DNA from 2 places in the Rhodococcus sp. 7Tela_A2 genome. Region 2 is predicted to be linked to the other one. Evidence: riboswitches for the same ligand, from Rfam matches in the RefSeq annotation. Region 2 holds a riboswitch; the other holds the start of a gene.

Region 1 (5,679 bases), on a different contig from region 2:
GGCAAGAATGCGGGACTGTCCGCGTCGTGTGCGACGGACGCCGCGATCGGCAACATGCCGCTGATCTACCCGTTTCTCGTCAACGATCCCGGCGAGGGAGCGCAGGCCAAGCGTCGCGCACACGCCACCATCGTGGACCACTTGATCCCACCGATGGCCCGCGCCGAATCCTACGGTGACATCGCGCGTTTGGAGCAGCTGCTCGACGAGTACTCCAACATCGCGGCGATGGACCCGGCGAAGCTGCCCGCGATCCGCGCACAGATCTGGACGCTGATCCAGGCCGCGAAACTCGACCACGACCTGGGCCTCGACGATCGCCCGCACGACGCAGAGTTCGACGACTTCCTCCTGCACGTCGACGGCTGGCTGTGCGAGGTGAAGGACGCGCAGATCCGCGACGGCCTGCATGTGCTCGGTGGCGCCCCCGAGGGGGACGCGCGCGTGAACCTGGTGCTGTCCATCCTGCGCGCAGCCCAGGTGTGGGGAGGGAAATCACACGCGGTGCCCGGGCTTCGCACCGCATTGGGTTTGAAGCCCGACGGGCCGCTCACCGAGGTCGACGCGGTCGAGTCCCAGGCCCGTGCGCTTGTCCGAGCAATGGAAGACCGCAGCTGGACTTGCGGATCTGGCGCAGCCACAGTCGAATCCGTACTCGGTCGCGCCGACGACGAGGTCGCACGAGTGCTGGAATTCGCTGCTGAGCAAGTGGTGCCGCGCCTGGCGCGGACCACCGACGAACTCGATGCGGTGCTACATGCTCTCGGCGGCGGCTACATCCCCGCCGGGCCCTCCGGATCGCCGCTGCGGGGCCTGGTCAACGTGCTGCCCACCGGCCGCAACTTCTACACCGTCGATCCCAAGGCGGTCCCGAGCCGACTCGCCTACGACACCGGCGTGGCACTCGCGAATGCCCTGGTCGACAGGTATGTCGCGGACACCGGTGAGTACCCGCAGTCGGTAGGACTGTCGGTGTGGGGGACCTCGGCGATGCGGACCGCCGGCGACGACATCGCCGAAGTCCTCGCGCTGATCGGTGTGCGTCCCGAATGGGACCCCGAGTCCCGGCGTGTCCGGGAGTTGATCGTGGTCGGGCTCGAAGAGCTCGGCCGGCCACGCATCGACGTCACCGTCCGGATCTCCGGGTTCTTCCGCGATGCGTTCCCGCACGTCATCGGAATGCTCGACGACGCGATCCGCATGGTCGCCGCACTCGACGAACCTCTCGAGATGAACTACATACGCGCCCACGCCGAACGGGACGAAGCCGAGCACGGCGACGCCGACCGCGCGGTGCGGCGGATCTTCGGTTCCAAGCCCGGGTCGTACGGTGCGGGGATCCTGCAACTCATCGACTCCGGGAACTGGCGCACCGATGCGGATCTCGCCGAGGTGTATACCGCGTGGGGTGGCTTCGCCTACGGTCGCGGCCTGCACGGCGTACCCGCCGCCGAGGACATGCGCGCCAACTATCGACGTATCGCGGTGGCGGCGAAGAACACCGACACCCGCGAACACGACATCGCCGACTCCGACGACTACTTCCAGTATCACGGGGGCATGGTCGCGACGGTACGCGCACTCACCGGCAACGACCCGAAGGCTTACATCGGAGACTCCACGACCCCCGACGCGGTGCGCACCCGGTCGCTCGCCGAGGATACCGCGAGAGTGTTCCGTGCCCGCGTGGTCAATCCGCGCTGGATCACGGCGATGCGCCGCCACGGTTACAAGGGCGCCTTCGAACTCGCCGCGACCGTCGACTACCTCTTCGGGTACGACGCCACGGCCGGTGTCGTGCAGGACTGGATGTACGAAACCCTCGCGCAGACATACGCTCTCGATCCCGAGAATCAGCAATTCCTCCGCGAGGCGAACCCGTGGGCGTTGCGCGGGATCGTCGAGCGACTCACCGAGGCCGCCGACCGTGGTCTGTGGGCCGAGCCGGATCCCGACACGATGCAGGCGCTGCAGCAGGCGTACCTCGACGCAGAAGGTGACCTCGAGGACCGCGGGTGACCGTCCGGCGGCTGCGGCTCATCGGTATCGGCCCGGGTGGGCCCGACGACCTGACGGTGACCGCCGTACACGCGTTGAACAGCGTCGACGTGTTCCTTGTCGCCGACAAGGAGGCCGAAGCCGGACGTGCGGGTACAGGTGATCTCGTCGCTGTGCGGCAGGAGATCTGCCGCCGTCACAGCACGCGGGACTATCGCGTGATCGCGGTGCCCGATCCGCCGCGCGACCGGACACCCGAGGCATACGGCGCCGAGGTGCGCGACTGGCACGCCGCACGCGCCGAAGCCTACGAGATCGCGCTCGCCGAACAGGTTCTCGACGGCGAGACCGTCGGGCTCCTCGTGTGGGGAGATCCGAGTCTGTACGACAGCACTATCCGTGTCGTCGAACGTATTCGCAGTCGTGGACTCCTCGACATCGACTACGACGTGATCCCGGGAGTCAGCAGTGTGCAGGTGCTCGCGGCACGGCACAGGCTGGTGCTCAACGTGATCGGAGGCCCCATCACCATCACGACGGGCCGGCGGCTCGCCGAGGAGGTGGCCGGAGGAGCGGAGAACATCGTGGTCATGCTCGATGGGCAGCTCGCGTGCTCGGAACTACCAGGTGCGTGGGATATCTGGTGGGGCGCACAGCTGGGAACGACCGACGAAGAACTCGTGGCCGGACGCCTCTCCGACGTACTTCCCGAGATCGAGAAGGCGCGGGCGCGGGCCAAAGTCGCGCGAGGCTGGGTAATGGATACGTATCTGCTTCGCCGCGCCGCCGGTCACCGTTCACCACATCGGTCCAGGGCGTGAATCCACCACCGTCCCTCCTGATGTGAACCTCTCCGCCGACCCGCCGCTATATCCATGTTCGCGATGGTCTTGTACGCTTCGAGACGACGTAGGGAACACCGGTGCGAATCCGGGGCTGTCCCGCAACTGTCACCGAGGAGCTATCCCCCACTCGTACGGCCACGACCCATCACGGTTGGAAGGCCGGGGGAGAGCGTCGATCCGGGAGCCAGGACACCTGCGCGGACCGAAGTGACACCACGAGGATGGACATGAACAACTCGATATTCACCGCCCGACAGGGGCGGCACACGCTGCTGCGCACAGGCATCGCAGTCTTCGCCGCGACCCTCGCGGTCGCAGGCTGTTCGACGAACGACACCGAGCGAGCCGCCGAACAGGACGTCGACGTCTCGTCGTCCGCGACGAACTACCCACTGACGATCGACAATTGCGGTTATTCCGTCACAATCGATGCGCCCCCGCAGCGGGCCGTCTCGCTCAACCAGGGCTCCACGGAGATCCTGCTGTCGCTCGGACTCGCCGATCGGATGGTCGGCACCGCGACGTGGACGGACCCGGTGCGCGACAACCTCGCAGCCGCGAACGAGACCGTCCCGCGTCTCGCCGACAACAAACCGTCGTTCGAAGTGGTCCTCGAGACCGAACCCGACTTCGTGTCGGCATCGTTCGGCGGCACGCTGGGCGAGGGCGGTGTCGCGGACCGGGATCAGTTCGACCGGCTCGGGGTGCCGTCGTACCTGTCGCCCACCGATTGTGAAGGCAAGAACGACGAGAGTGTCAACGCCGACGGCAACCGCACCGAACCGCTCACGATGGACTCCGTCTACAAGGAGATCCGCGAGCTCGCAGCTATTTTCGACGTGCGGGATCGCGGCGAGGAGTTCGTCGCGGAACTCGAGCAGCGATACGAGAACGCTGCTGGTGAGGTCGATGCGTCGGAGGTCTCGCTGGCGTTCTGGTTCGCCGATATCAACACGCCCTATGTGGCGGGCTGCTGTGGCTCGTCGGGCATCATCACGAACTCCGTCGGGGCGAAGAACGTCTTCGACGACACGACCAACGAGTGGCCGCAGGTCAGCTGGGAGTCGGTCCTGGACCGGGACCCGACCGCACTGGTGCTCGGGGATCTGAGTCGCCGCAGCATCGACGGTGACGCCCTCGACAGCAAGATCGCGTTCCTCGAGTCGAATCCGGTCACACAGCGACTGTCCGCGGTGCAGAACAAGCGTTACATCGTGGTCAACGGCGCCGACATGAACCCGTCCATCCGCACGGTCGACGGGATCGAGAAGGTCGCCGCCGCAGTGCGGGAATGGAACCTCGGCAACCGGTGACGGCCGAGATGAAGACCCGGTTGCCCGTCAGGGGCGACCGGGTCCCGGTTGTCGCTGTGATCACCGTGGGAGTGGTGGCGCTTGCTCTGTCGATCGCCGTCACCGTCACCATAGGGCCCGCGAATCTCTCTGTCGGGGACGTCTATTCGGTGATCTTCGACAAGCTGGGTATGAGTGGGTCGACGGTGAGTGCAATCCGGGAGGGCATCGTCTGGGAACTGCGGCTACCTCGAACGTTGCTCGCGGCGGTGTGCGGGGCCGGCCTGGCCGTGTGCGGCGTGATCATGCAGTCGCTGCTGCGAAATCCGCTCGCCGACCCGTTCGTGCTGGGTATCTCGTCCGGTGCCTCCACCGGCGCCGTGATGATCGCGGTCCTCGGCATCGGAGGCGGTGCGATCTCGTTGTCCGGTGGTGCCTTTCTCGGCGCGCTGGTGTCGTTCGGGCTGGTGCTGCTGCTTGCGACGGGCGCGGGCGGCGGAACCTCCCGTGTGGTCCTCGCCGGTGTCGCGGGTACGCAATTGTTCTCGGCGCTCACCTCTTTCATCGTCATCTCGTCGGCCGACGCGGAACGCACCCGTGGTGTGCTGTTCTGGCTGCTCGGCTCGCTCGCGGGCGCAACCTGGAGCGACGTGATCCTGTGTGGCGGGGTGTGCGCACTGGGGGTTGCGGTGTGTCTGCTGAAGGCGTCCGCGCTCGATGCCTTCACCTTCGGATCGTCCACCGCCGCGACGCTCGGAATCGCGGTGGGACGCACCCGCCTGATGTTCCTGGTGGTGACGGCACTCATCACCGCGGTGCTGGTCAGTGCGGCAGGTGCCATCGGATTCGTGGGTCTGGTACTTCCGCATGCCGCCCGATTCCTGGTCGGCCCCAGGCACAGTCGTCTCGTGCCGGTCGCAGCAGTGGTGGGTGCGGTGTTCATGGTGTGGGTCGACGCGGTGGCGCGCACGGTGTTCGCGCCGCAGGAAGTACCGGTCGGTGTGGTGACAGCGCTGATCGGTGTGCCCGCCTTCGCCCTGATTCTCTTCCGTATGAGGAGCACGCAGTGACGAGGAAAACAGAGACACTGGCGGCAACATCGCTGAGGTGGAGCCGGGGCGGCAACCTCGTAGTCGACGACGTGACGATCGACCCGCGGCCCGGCGAGACAATCGGGCTGCTCGGCCCCAACGGTTCCGGCAAGTCGTCACTCCTGCGTCTGCTTGCCGGCGTCGACCGTCCGGACGCGGGCACTGTGACGCTCGATGGTGCCGACATCCGGTCGCTCGGCCGCCGCGTCCTGGCCAGGCGGGTCGCGATGGTGGGACAGCACTCGCACACCGAGGTCGACATCAGGGTCCGGGATGTGGTTCGGCTGGGCCGAGTTCCACACGCGGACGTCTTCGGCCGCGACGACGGAGGCGACGCCGCGATAGAACGGGCGCTCGTGGCCACCGGTATGTCCGAGCACGCCGACCGCCTGTGGCGGGCCATGTCGGGCGGAGAACGCCAGCGCGCCCAGATCGCGCGGGCGCTCGCCCAGG
Region 2 (8,216 bases):
GGCACTCATGCGACACAGGTCGACGGCGAGGCGTCGAACGAGCTGAGTAGTGGCCACGTCACAATTCCTACCTCGAGAGGGTTTATTCGGCAAATGCGCCGTGACCGGCTCCGACCTGGTCGGGGATAGGATCGCCCATATGGCACAGCGTCAAGCACCCGATCCCGATCCCTCGGCCGACGAACCCGCCAGCGGTACACCCTGGCCGTTCATGGGGGCACTGCTGGTTGTCGTGCTGCTCATTCTGGCCGTGATGGGTGCGCAACTGCTCTCGCCCGCGCAGGACGAGCTGAGCGTGGACGAACGGATCAATCGCACGGTGGCGGACTACGTCAGGGCTCACAACGAGAACGACCGGGACATTCTCGCGCGTCTGCGCTGCGAAGAGCTGCCGGAGGCGGAGGCGCCGCTCTCCGACGTCGAGGGCACTGTGGAGTTGCAGGCGACCCAGGACGTCGCCGTGGAAGGTGACCGCGCGACGGTCGACGTCCGCGCGACCGTCGACGGTGAGTCCCGGATCGAGACCTGGCAGGTCGTCCAGGTCGACTCGGTGTGGCGGGTCTGCGAGTTCTGACAGCCTCCCGCTTGCGCGCCACGCCGTGACCTGTGAAAACATGTCGTGGTGAGCTACGCAGGTGATATAACGCCGCAGGAAGCTTGGGAGCTCCTGCGGGAAAACCCGGATGCCGTGCTCGTCGATGTTCGTACCGACGCCGAGTGGAAGTACGTCGGGGTCCCCGAGACCTCGCCCATCGGCCGCCGAACCGTCTTCGTCGAATGGGTTCGCTATCCCGACGGTGCCCCGAACCGAACGTTCGTGGACGACCTGGCGAAAGCCGGCGTCTCCGGCGGTCCGGTGATATTCCTGTGTCGCTCGGGGCAACGCTCGATAGGTGCCGCCGAGGCGGCTACCGCGGCGGGCGTGACCCCCGCGTACAACATCCTCGACGGATTCGAGGGAGCGCTCGACGCCGACGGGCATCGCGGAGCTCAGGGCTGGCGGGCAGTGGGCCTGCCGTGGAGGCAATCGTGAGCTCCATCCCCAAGGGCGGCGCATTCGAGCGCCGGCTTCCCGACAACGTGCGTCCTGCCACGCTGGGCGTGCGGGGTGGCACCCTGCGTTCCGGGTTCGAGGAGACGTCCGAGGCGCTCTACCTCAACTCCGGATTCGTGTACGAATCGGCGGAGGCCGCCGAAGCGGCGTTCACCGGCGAGGTCGACCACTTCGTGTACTCGCGGTACGGCAACCCGACTGTGAAGATGTTCGAGGAGCGGCTACGACTGCTCGACGGTGCCGAAGGCGCCTACGCCACGGCGTCGGGTATGTCCGCGGTTTTCACCGCACTCGCGGCTCTTCTGGGCAAGGGGGATCGGCTCGTCGCCGCCCGCAGCCTTTTCGGATCCTGCTTCGTCGTGTGCAACGAGATCCTGCCCCGATGGGGTGTGGAGACGGTGTTCGTCGACGGCGAAGACCTCGATCAGTGGGAACAGGCATTGTCCGTCCCCACGACCGCGGTGTTCTTCGAGACTCCCTCGAACCCGATGCAGACCCTCGTCGACGTGCGGGCCGTCTCCGAGATGGCGCACGCTGCCGGGGCAAAAGTGGTGCTGGACAACGTATTCGCCACTCCTCTCCTGCAACGCAGCATCGATCTCGGTGCCGACATCGTGGTCTACTCGGGCACCAAGCACATCGACGGCCAGGGCAGAGTGCTCGGCGGTGCCATCCTCGGACCCGCGGACTACATCGACGGACCCGTGCAGAAGCTCATTCGTCACACCGGTCCGGCGCTGAGCCCGTTCAATGCGTGGACGCTGCTCAAAGGTCTGGAAACGATGCCGGTCCGGGTGCGCGCCGCGGTCGATTCGGCGCTGCGCCTGGGCCAGTTCCTCGAGACGCAGGACAAGGTGCGCTGGGTCAAGTACCCGTACCTGGAGTCGCATCCGCAGCACGACCTCGCGCGGTCGCAGATGAGTGGCGGTGGCACGATCCTCACGTTCGAGCTCGACGCTCCCGAGGGCGAAGGCAAGAAGCGCGCGTTCGAGCTGCTCAACAAGCTGCGCATCGTGGACATCTCGAACAACCTCGGCGATTCCAAGTCCCTCATCACCCACCCCGCGACCACCACCCACCGGGCGATGGGCCCGGAGGGGCGCGCCGCGATCGGCCTGTCCGACGGGGTCGTGCGCCTCTCGGTGGGACTCGAAGACCCCGAGGATCTGCTCGAAGACCTCGAGCAGGCGCTCTCCTGACCCGAGAGCACTCTTCCGGCCCGGAAACGCTGTGGGTTACGCTGCGGGTTCTCTGCCAGTCGGGCAGGGCACCCGCAGCGTTACGGTGAAGCCGGTGAAAATCCGGCGCTGTCCCCGCAACTGTGAACTCCGGCGATCGTGCCGGGGAAGCCAGGTCAGCCGGCGCAGCGGGCACGTACTGGTCCTCGGACGAAGGACGGTCTCGTGCCGCAACTGACGATGTTGCAGCCGTACTGTTTTCGTCCTCCGAGTTACGGAGGATGGCTGTGCCCCTCGTATCCCACCGGCTGCTCGCTGCCGGAATCACCGCGTGCGCTCTGCTGGCCACGGCGTGCGGCGCCGACGACGCCGCCAACCATGACAACCACGACACCGCCGGAGCCGGAAGTCCCCAGGCGATCGTGTCCCTGAGTCCCGTCAGCACCGAAATGCTGTACGCCGTCGGCGCCGGCGACCAGGTGATCGCCGTCGACGACCAATCCGACCATCCGGCCGGCGTACCGGTCACCGATCTGTCCGGGTACACCCCGAACGTCGAGGCGATCCTCGGTTACGAACCCGATCTGGTGGTCGCCAACGCGGACACCGCGGATCTCGTCGCCGGACTCGAGCAGGCCGGCGTCGAGACCCTGATTCTGCCCGCGGCGCTCACCCTCGACGACACCTACGCCCAGCTCGAGCAGGTCGGTGCGGCCACCGGGCACGTCGCAGACGCGGCCGAACTGGTCGCGCAGATGAGGAGCGAGGTCGACGAGATCCTCGCCGGACTGCCCGAACGTCAAGTCCCGCTTCGCTATTACCACGAACTCGACAACACCTACTACTCCGTCACAGACGACACCTACATCGGCGAGATCTTTTCCATGCTCGGTCTCACCTCGATCGCGACCGGCGGCAACGGGTATCCGCAACTGTCGGCCGAGTTCATCCTCGAAGAGAACCCCGACATCGTCTTCCTCGCCGACGGCCAGTGCTGCGGCGTCACGCCCGAGAATGTGGCGGAGCGAGCAGGATGGGGCGAGCTCACGGCGGTCCGTGACGGGCACGTCTACGTCCTCGACGAGGACATCGCCAGCCGCTGGGGGCCGCGCGTCGTGGACTTGATGCGGGATGTCGCCCGGATCGTCACCGGGATCCCAGCGGCCCAGCCCGCGTCTTGATCACGACCCCGCGTCGTCGCGCCCTCGTGCTGGGTGGCGCGGCGGTCGTTCTCCTCGCCGCCATGCTGGTGAGCATCCTCGTCGGTCCGGCGGGACTCACGCCACAGGCGGTCCTTCTCGACATCGCCGACCGGTTGCCGTTCGTCGACGTCGATTCCGGGCTCTCGACGCGGCAACAGGCGATCCTCTGGAACATCCGCATGCCGCGCGTGGTGCTGGGGGTTCTCGTCGGAGCCATGCTCGCCGTCGCCGGAGCGGCGTACCAGGGCGTCTTCCGCAATCCCCTGGCCGACCCCTACCTGCTCGGGGTGTCGAGCGGGGCGGGCCTCGGCGCGACACTCGCGATCGTGGTCGGAGGCGCCGCAGGGTTTGCCGGGGTTCCGATCGCAGCGTTCGCCGGCGGCCTGCTGGCGGTCGGTGCGACGTATGCCCTCGGCCGCTCGGTCGGCGGGGTGCGTTCCGAAGTCGTCATCATCCTCGCGGGCGTGGCGGTCGCGGCGTTCGCGAATGCCATCCAGACGTTCTTCATGCAACTGCACGACGACACCTTGCGTCAGGTGTACTCCTGGATGCTCGGGCGGTTGTCCACCGACGGGTGGTCCGATGTCGTCGTCGTCCTGCCGTACGTGGTGGTCGCGGTCGCCGTCATCGCGCTGCACCGGCGCACCCTCGACGTCATGGCGGTCGGCGACGTCGAGGCCGCCAGCCTCGGGATCCATCCGGCTCGTGTCCGGCTGTTGTTGGTCTGCGTGGCGACACTCGGCACCGCCGCCGTGGTGTCGGCGAGCGGACTGATCGGGTTCGTCGGCATCGTGGTGCCGCACGCGGTCCGGTTGCTCGTCGGCCCCGGTCACCGCATGCTGCTGCCGTTGTCATTGATGGTCGGGGCGACGTTCCTCGTCCTCGCCGATGTGCTCGCCCGCAGCGTCATGTCGCCGTCGGAACTGCCCATCGGCGTGGTCACCGCCGCGATCGGTGCGCCGTTCTTCCTCGTCGTACTCAGACGAAGCCGAGGTGCATGATGCCCGCCGATCTCGAATCGCTCGCGTCCACCGCCGTCACGTGCCGCGGTGTCGGGGCTGCACGCGGCGGCGTGGACGTGCTCCACGACGTCGATCTCACCGTGGCGACGGGCGCGTGGGTGTCGCTCGTCGGACCCAACGGGTCCGGTAAGACCACGTTGTTGCACGTTCTCGCGGGACTCGTTCCCTCGACGGGGCACGTGCGGGTGGCGTCCGTGACGCCCGGCCGGGGCGGCCGGCGCGCAACGGCGCGCGCGGTCGCGCTGATGCCCCAGCGCCCCGTGGTTCCCGAGGGTGTCACCGTCGAAGAACTCGTCCGGCTCGGCCGCACACCGCACATCGCACGGTTCGGCTCGGAAACGGGACACGACCGCGCGGTGGTGGACCGGGTCATCGAGCGCCTCGAACTCGAGCCGTTCACACGCCGATTCGCGACGGATCTGTCCGGGGGTGAACTCCAGCGCGTGGTCCTCGCTCGCGCACTGGCACAGGAACCACAGGTGCTGCTGCTCGACGAACCCACCAGCGCGCTCGACATCGGGCACCAACAGCAGGTACTCGAACTCGTGGACTCCATGCGCACCGAAGGCGAGCTGACGGTGATCGCAGCCATGCACGATCTGACCTCGGCGGCGCAGTACGGTGACAGGCTCGTCCTTCTCGACCGCGGCCGGGTCGTCGCCGACGGGCCGCCCGCCGAGGTGCTCACGGTCGACCGGATCGGCCAGGTCTACGGGGCGCGGGTCGAGGTCCTCGACCGTCCGGCCGGCCGCGCCGTTCTCCCGCTTCGTGATCCGTGGAAGGACGCATGATGGACGTACTGCTGCTGGGCACCGGTGCCGCGGACGGCTGGCCGAATCCTTTCTGTGCCTGCGAGTCCTGCACGGATGCCGCACGCCGCGGTGAGATCCGCGGCCAAACGGCCGCGCTCATCGACGACGTGCTCATGCTCGACTGCGGACCCGAAGCTCCCCGCGCCGCAGTACGTTTCGGCAGGACCTTGGCGGGTGTGCGTCACATCCTGCTCACCCACGCGCACACCGACCACCTCGGGCCGCAGGCACTGTTGTTCCGCTCGTGGGTCGATGCGGGTCACGTGCTCGAGGTCGTGGGACCGGCGGACGCGGTCGACACGTGCCGGCAGTGGGCGGGCCCGGACGATCCGGTGCGCTTCGTACCGGTCCGGGCGGGCGACGCGCTCACCGTCGGCGGGTATGCGGTGCGGGTTCTTCCCGCACGACATCACGTGTTCCGCGACGGTGATGCGGTGCTCTACGACGTCACCGGTCCGGACGGTTCCCGCATCCTGTGGGCGTGCGACACCGGCCCGCTCCCGGACGGCTGGTTCGACGCGGTGCGCGGTGCGCGGTTCGATGCCGTGTTCCTCGAAGAAACATTCGGTGACCGATCGGAGTTGGGGCAAGGGCACCACGGACTGCCCGAATTCCGGGACACCGTCGCGGCTCTGCGCAGGTGCGATGCCGTGACCGACGCGACGGACGTGGTGGCGGTGCACCTCGGCCACCACAACCCGCCGATCACCGCCCTGCGCGAGCGGTTGCGGGAGTATGGGGCCAGGCCCGGTATCGACGGCGAGGAGGTGCGCGTGGGGGACGCCACCGCGCCGCCGCACCGGACCCTGGTGCTCGGGGGCGTGCGCTCCGGAAAGTCACGGCACGCGGAAGAACTGTTCGCTTCGCACGCCGCCGTCACCTACGTCGCGACCGGCGGGACCCGCGCAGGCGACGAGGAATGGGCGCAACGGGTTGCCCTGCATCGCGAGCGGCGGCCCGAATCGTGGTCGACGGTGGAGACATCCGATGTGAGCGGCGTGCTGCGCGCGGCTACCGATCCGCTGTTGGTCGACTGCCTCGGCACCTGGCTCACCGCACGAATGGATCTGCACGACGTATGGAACGGCGGCGACATGGGGGCGGTCGACGCCGACATCGCCGAACTCCTCGACGCGTGGCGGCGATGCCGGGTGCCGGTGGTCGCCGTGAGCAACGAGGTGGGCAGTGGTGTGGTCCCGGCCAGTGCCTCGGGACGGCTGTTCCGCGACACTCTCGGGCGTCTCAATGCCGCGGTGGCGGCAGTCTCGGACAGTGTCACGCTCGTCGTGGCGGGGATACCGCTGACGTTGCGCTGATCCCCGCGACCAGGCCTCTGCCTCAGGCGAGCAACCGGTACAGGCCGATGAGCCCCACAGCGACGATGACCGCCCGTAACACGGTGGGGGACATACGCCGACCGTACCGGGCACCGAGGTCTCCGCCGATCAGCGAACCCACGGCGATCAATACGACCACCGTCCAGTCGATGCGCTCGAACGCCACGAGAATGTATGCGGTGGCCGCGACGATGTTCACCAGCAGCGAGAGCAGATTCTTCGCGGCGTTCTGCCGTTGGATGTGTTCGGTGAGCAGAGCGCCGAACAAGCCCATCAGCAGAATTCCCTGCGCGGCGGTGAAGTATCCGCCGTAGATGCCGACAGCGAAAGTGCCCGCCACGAGCAGACTCATCCGCACCGGACCGATCCGGGCTTCCGGGTCGGCGTCGGTTCGCCGCAGTACCCACTTCTGGATCTGCGGTTGCAGCACGACGAGGACGAGTGCCAGGACCAGCAGGACCGGAACGACGGTCTCGAACACCGTCTCCGGCAGATGCAGCAGAAGCCACGACCCGATCAGCGCGCCGCTGACCGACGCGGGGATCTGCCATCGCAACGTCGGCCACTGGCCGCGTAACTCGCGCCGATAACCCCACGTTCCCGACACACCGCCCGCGACGAGTCCGATCGCGTTCGACATCGTCGCGGTGACGGGCGGCACGCCGAACGCAACGAGGGTCGGGAAGGTGATGAGGGTTCCGGAGCCGACCAGCGAGTTGATCGCACCGGCGCCGAGTCCGGCGAGGGCAACGAGAAACAACTCCAGCGGCGTCACTGCTCGGAGTCTACGGAGACCCCGGAACAGGGTCGAGGCGGCTTCCGGTCGCTCTAGGTGCCTGCATCCTGGCGCGCACTACGCCGCAAGGCGAGGACGACGACAAGGGGCCATATCGTCTCGGGCGTCAAGCCCACCCGCTCGACCAACCCGAAATACTGCCCGCCCTGCGCCGAGATCAGGAACGCCACGGTCAGGGCCACGAACACCGCGGTCGCGATCGCCGATCCGCGGACGCTCAATGCGAACGACCGCGGACGGCTGCGAGACCCGACGAACGCGGGGAATGTCGCGATCAGGATCGAGCCGACGACGACACTGACCACGTGCGACGTGGCAGACCCGTTCGCCGGTTGCGGAAGTGCCGCGAGAGCGATCCCGGAGATCCCCGCGCCGCCGAGGACCAGTCGTGCGGAGGGACGCAAGGCACTCAGTCCGAGCGCAGTGATCACATGGCACGCGCCGAGCACGAACAGCGATGTCGTCATGATCCAGCGTTCGGCTCCACCGTGCCCGGCGAGCGCACTCAGGCTCTGCCGCACAGCGCTGTACTCCGGGGGTTGTACCGTGCCCGCGACAACCCAGCCCGCGGTCAGTGCAACCGGGGCGAGCACGGCCGAAGCCACTGCCCACCAGGGTGCCCCGCGATACGCGCGGCCCGGCCCGGACGCGGTGATCGATACTCGTTCGACGCTGCCCACGTGCTCCATCGTTGCGCACCAGCGGCTTCCGCGGCGCCGGATTGGAATGTTCCGCGAGGCTCGAAATCGCCAAGCCGTCGATACGGCGGTGCTCGCCGAACGACTGGGTGCGAAGGAAACAGCGCGGTGCCGAGC

Evidence for each region. Region 2 has a riboswitch for cobalamin ahead of TVH25_RS02515 (ABC transporter substrate-binding protein). Riboswitches for the same ligand answer to the same signal wherever they lie in the genome.
Region 1: linked by a shared signal. The riboswitch ahead of TVH25_RS20355 (ABC transporter substrate-binding protein) and the one ahead of TVH25_RS02515 (ABC transporter substrate-binding protein) in region 2 are both predicted to bind cobalamin.

The regions. Positions count from the first base shown of each region.
Region 1 is NZ_JAXION010000172.1:259-5,937, reverse strand. It holds partial or broken gene cobN (cobaltochelatase subunit CobN) at 1-2,019, shown strand, start outside; gene cobF (precorrin-6A synthase (deacetylating)) at 2,016-2,819, shown strand; cobalamin riboswitch at 2,867-3,057, shown strand; gene TVH25_RS20355 (ABC transporter substrate-binding protein) at 3,071-4,156, shown strand; gene TVH25_RS20350 (FecCD family ABC transporter permease) at 4,165-5,205, shown strand; partial or broken gene TVH25_RS20345 (ABC transporter ATP-binding protein) at 5,202-5,679, shown strand, end outside.
Region 2 is NZ_JAXION010000007.1:494-8,709, reverse strand. It holds gene TVH25_RS02530 (hypothetical protein) at 140-574, shown strand; gene TVH25_RS02525 (rhodanese-like domain-containing protein) at 623-1,033, shown strand; gene TVH25_RS02520 (O-succinylhomoserine sulfhydrylase) at 1,030-2,253, shown strand; cobalamin riboswitch at 2,282-2,431, shown strand; gene TVH25_RS02515 (ABC transporter substrate-binding protein) at 2,520-3,413, shown strand; gene TVH25_RS02510 (FecCD family ABC transporter permease) at 3,476-4,435, shown strand; gene TVH25_RS02505 (ABC transporter ATP-binding protein) at 4,435-5,247, shown strand; gene cobU (bifunctional adenosylcobinamide kinase/adenosylcobinamide-phosphate guanylyltransferase) at 5,247-6,584, shown strand; gene TVH25_RS02495 (sulfite exporter TauE/SafE family protein) at 6,607-7,380, opposite strand; gene TVH25_RS02490 (DUF998 domain-containing protein) at 7,434-8,081, opposite strand.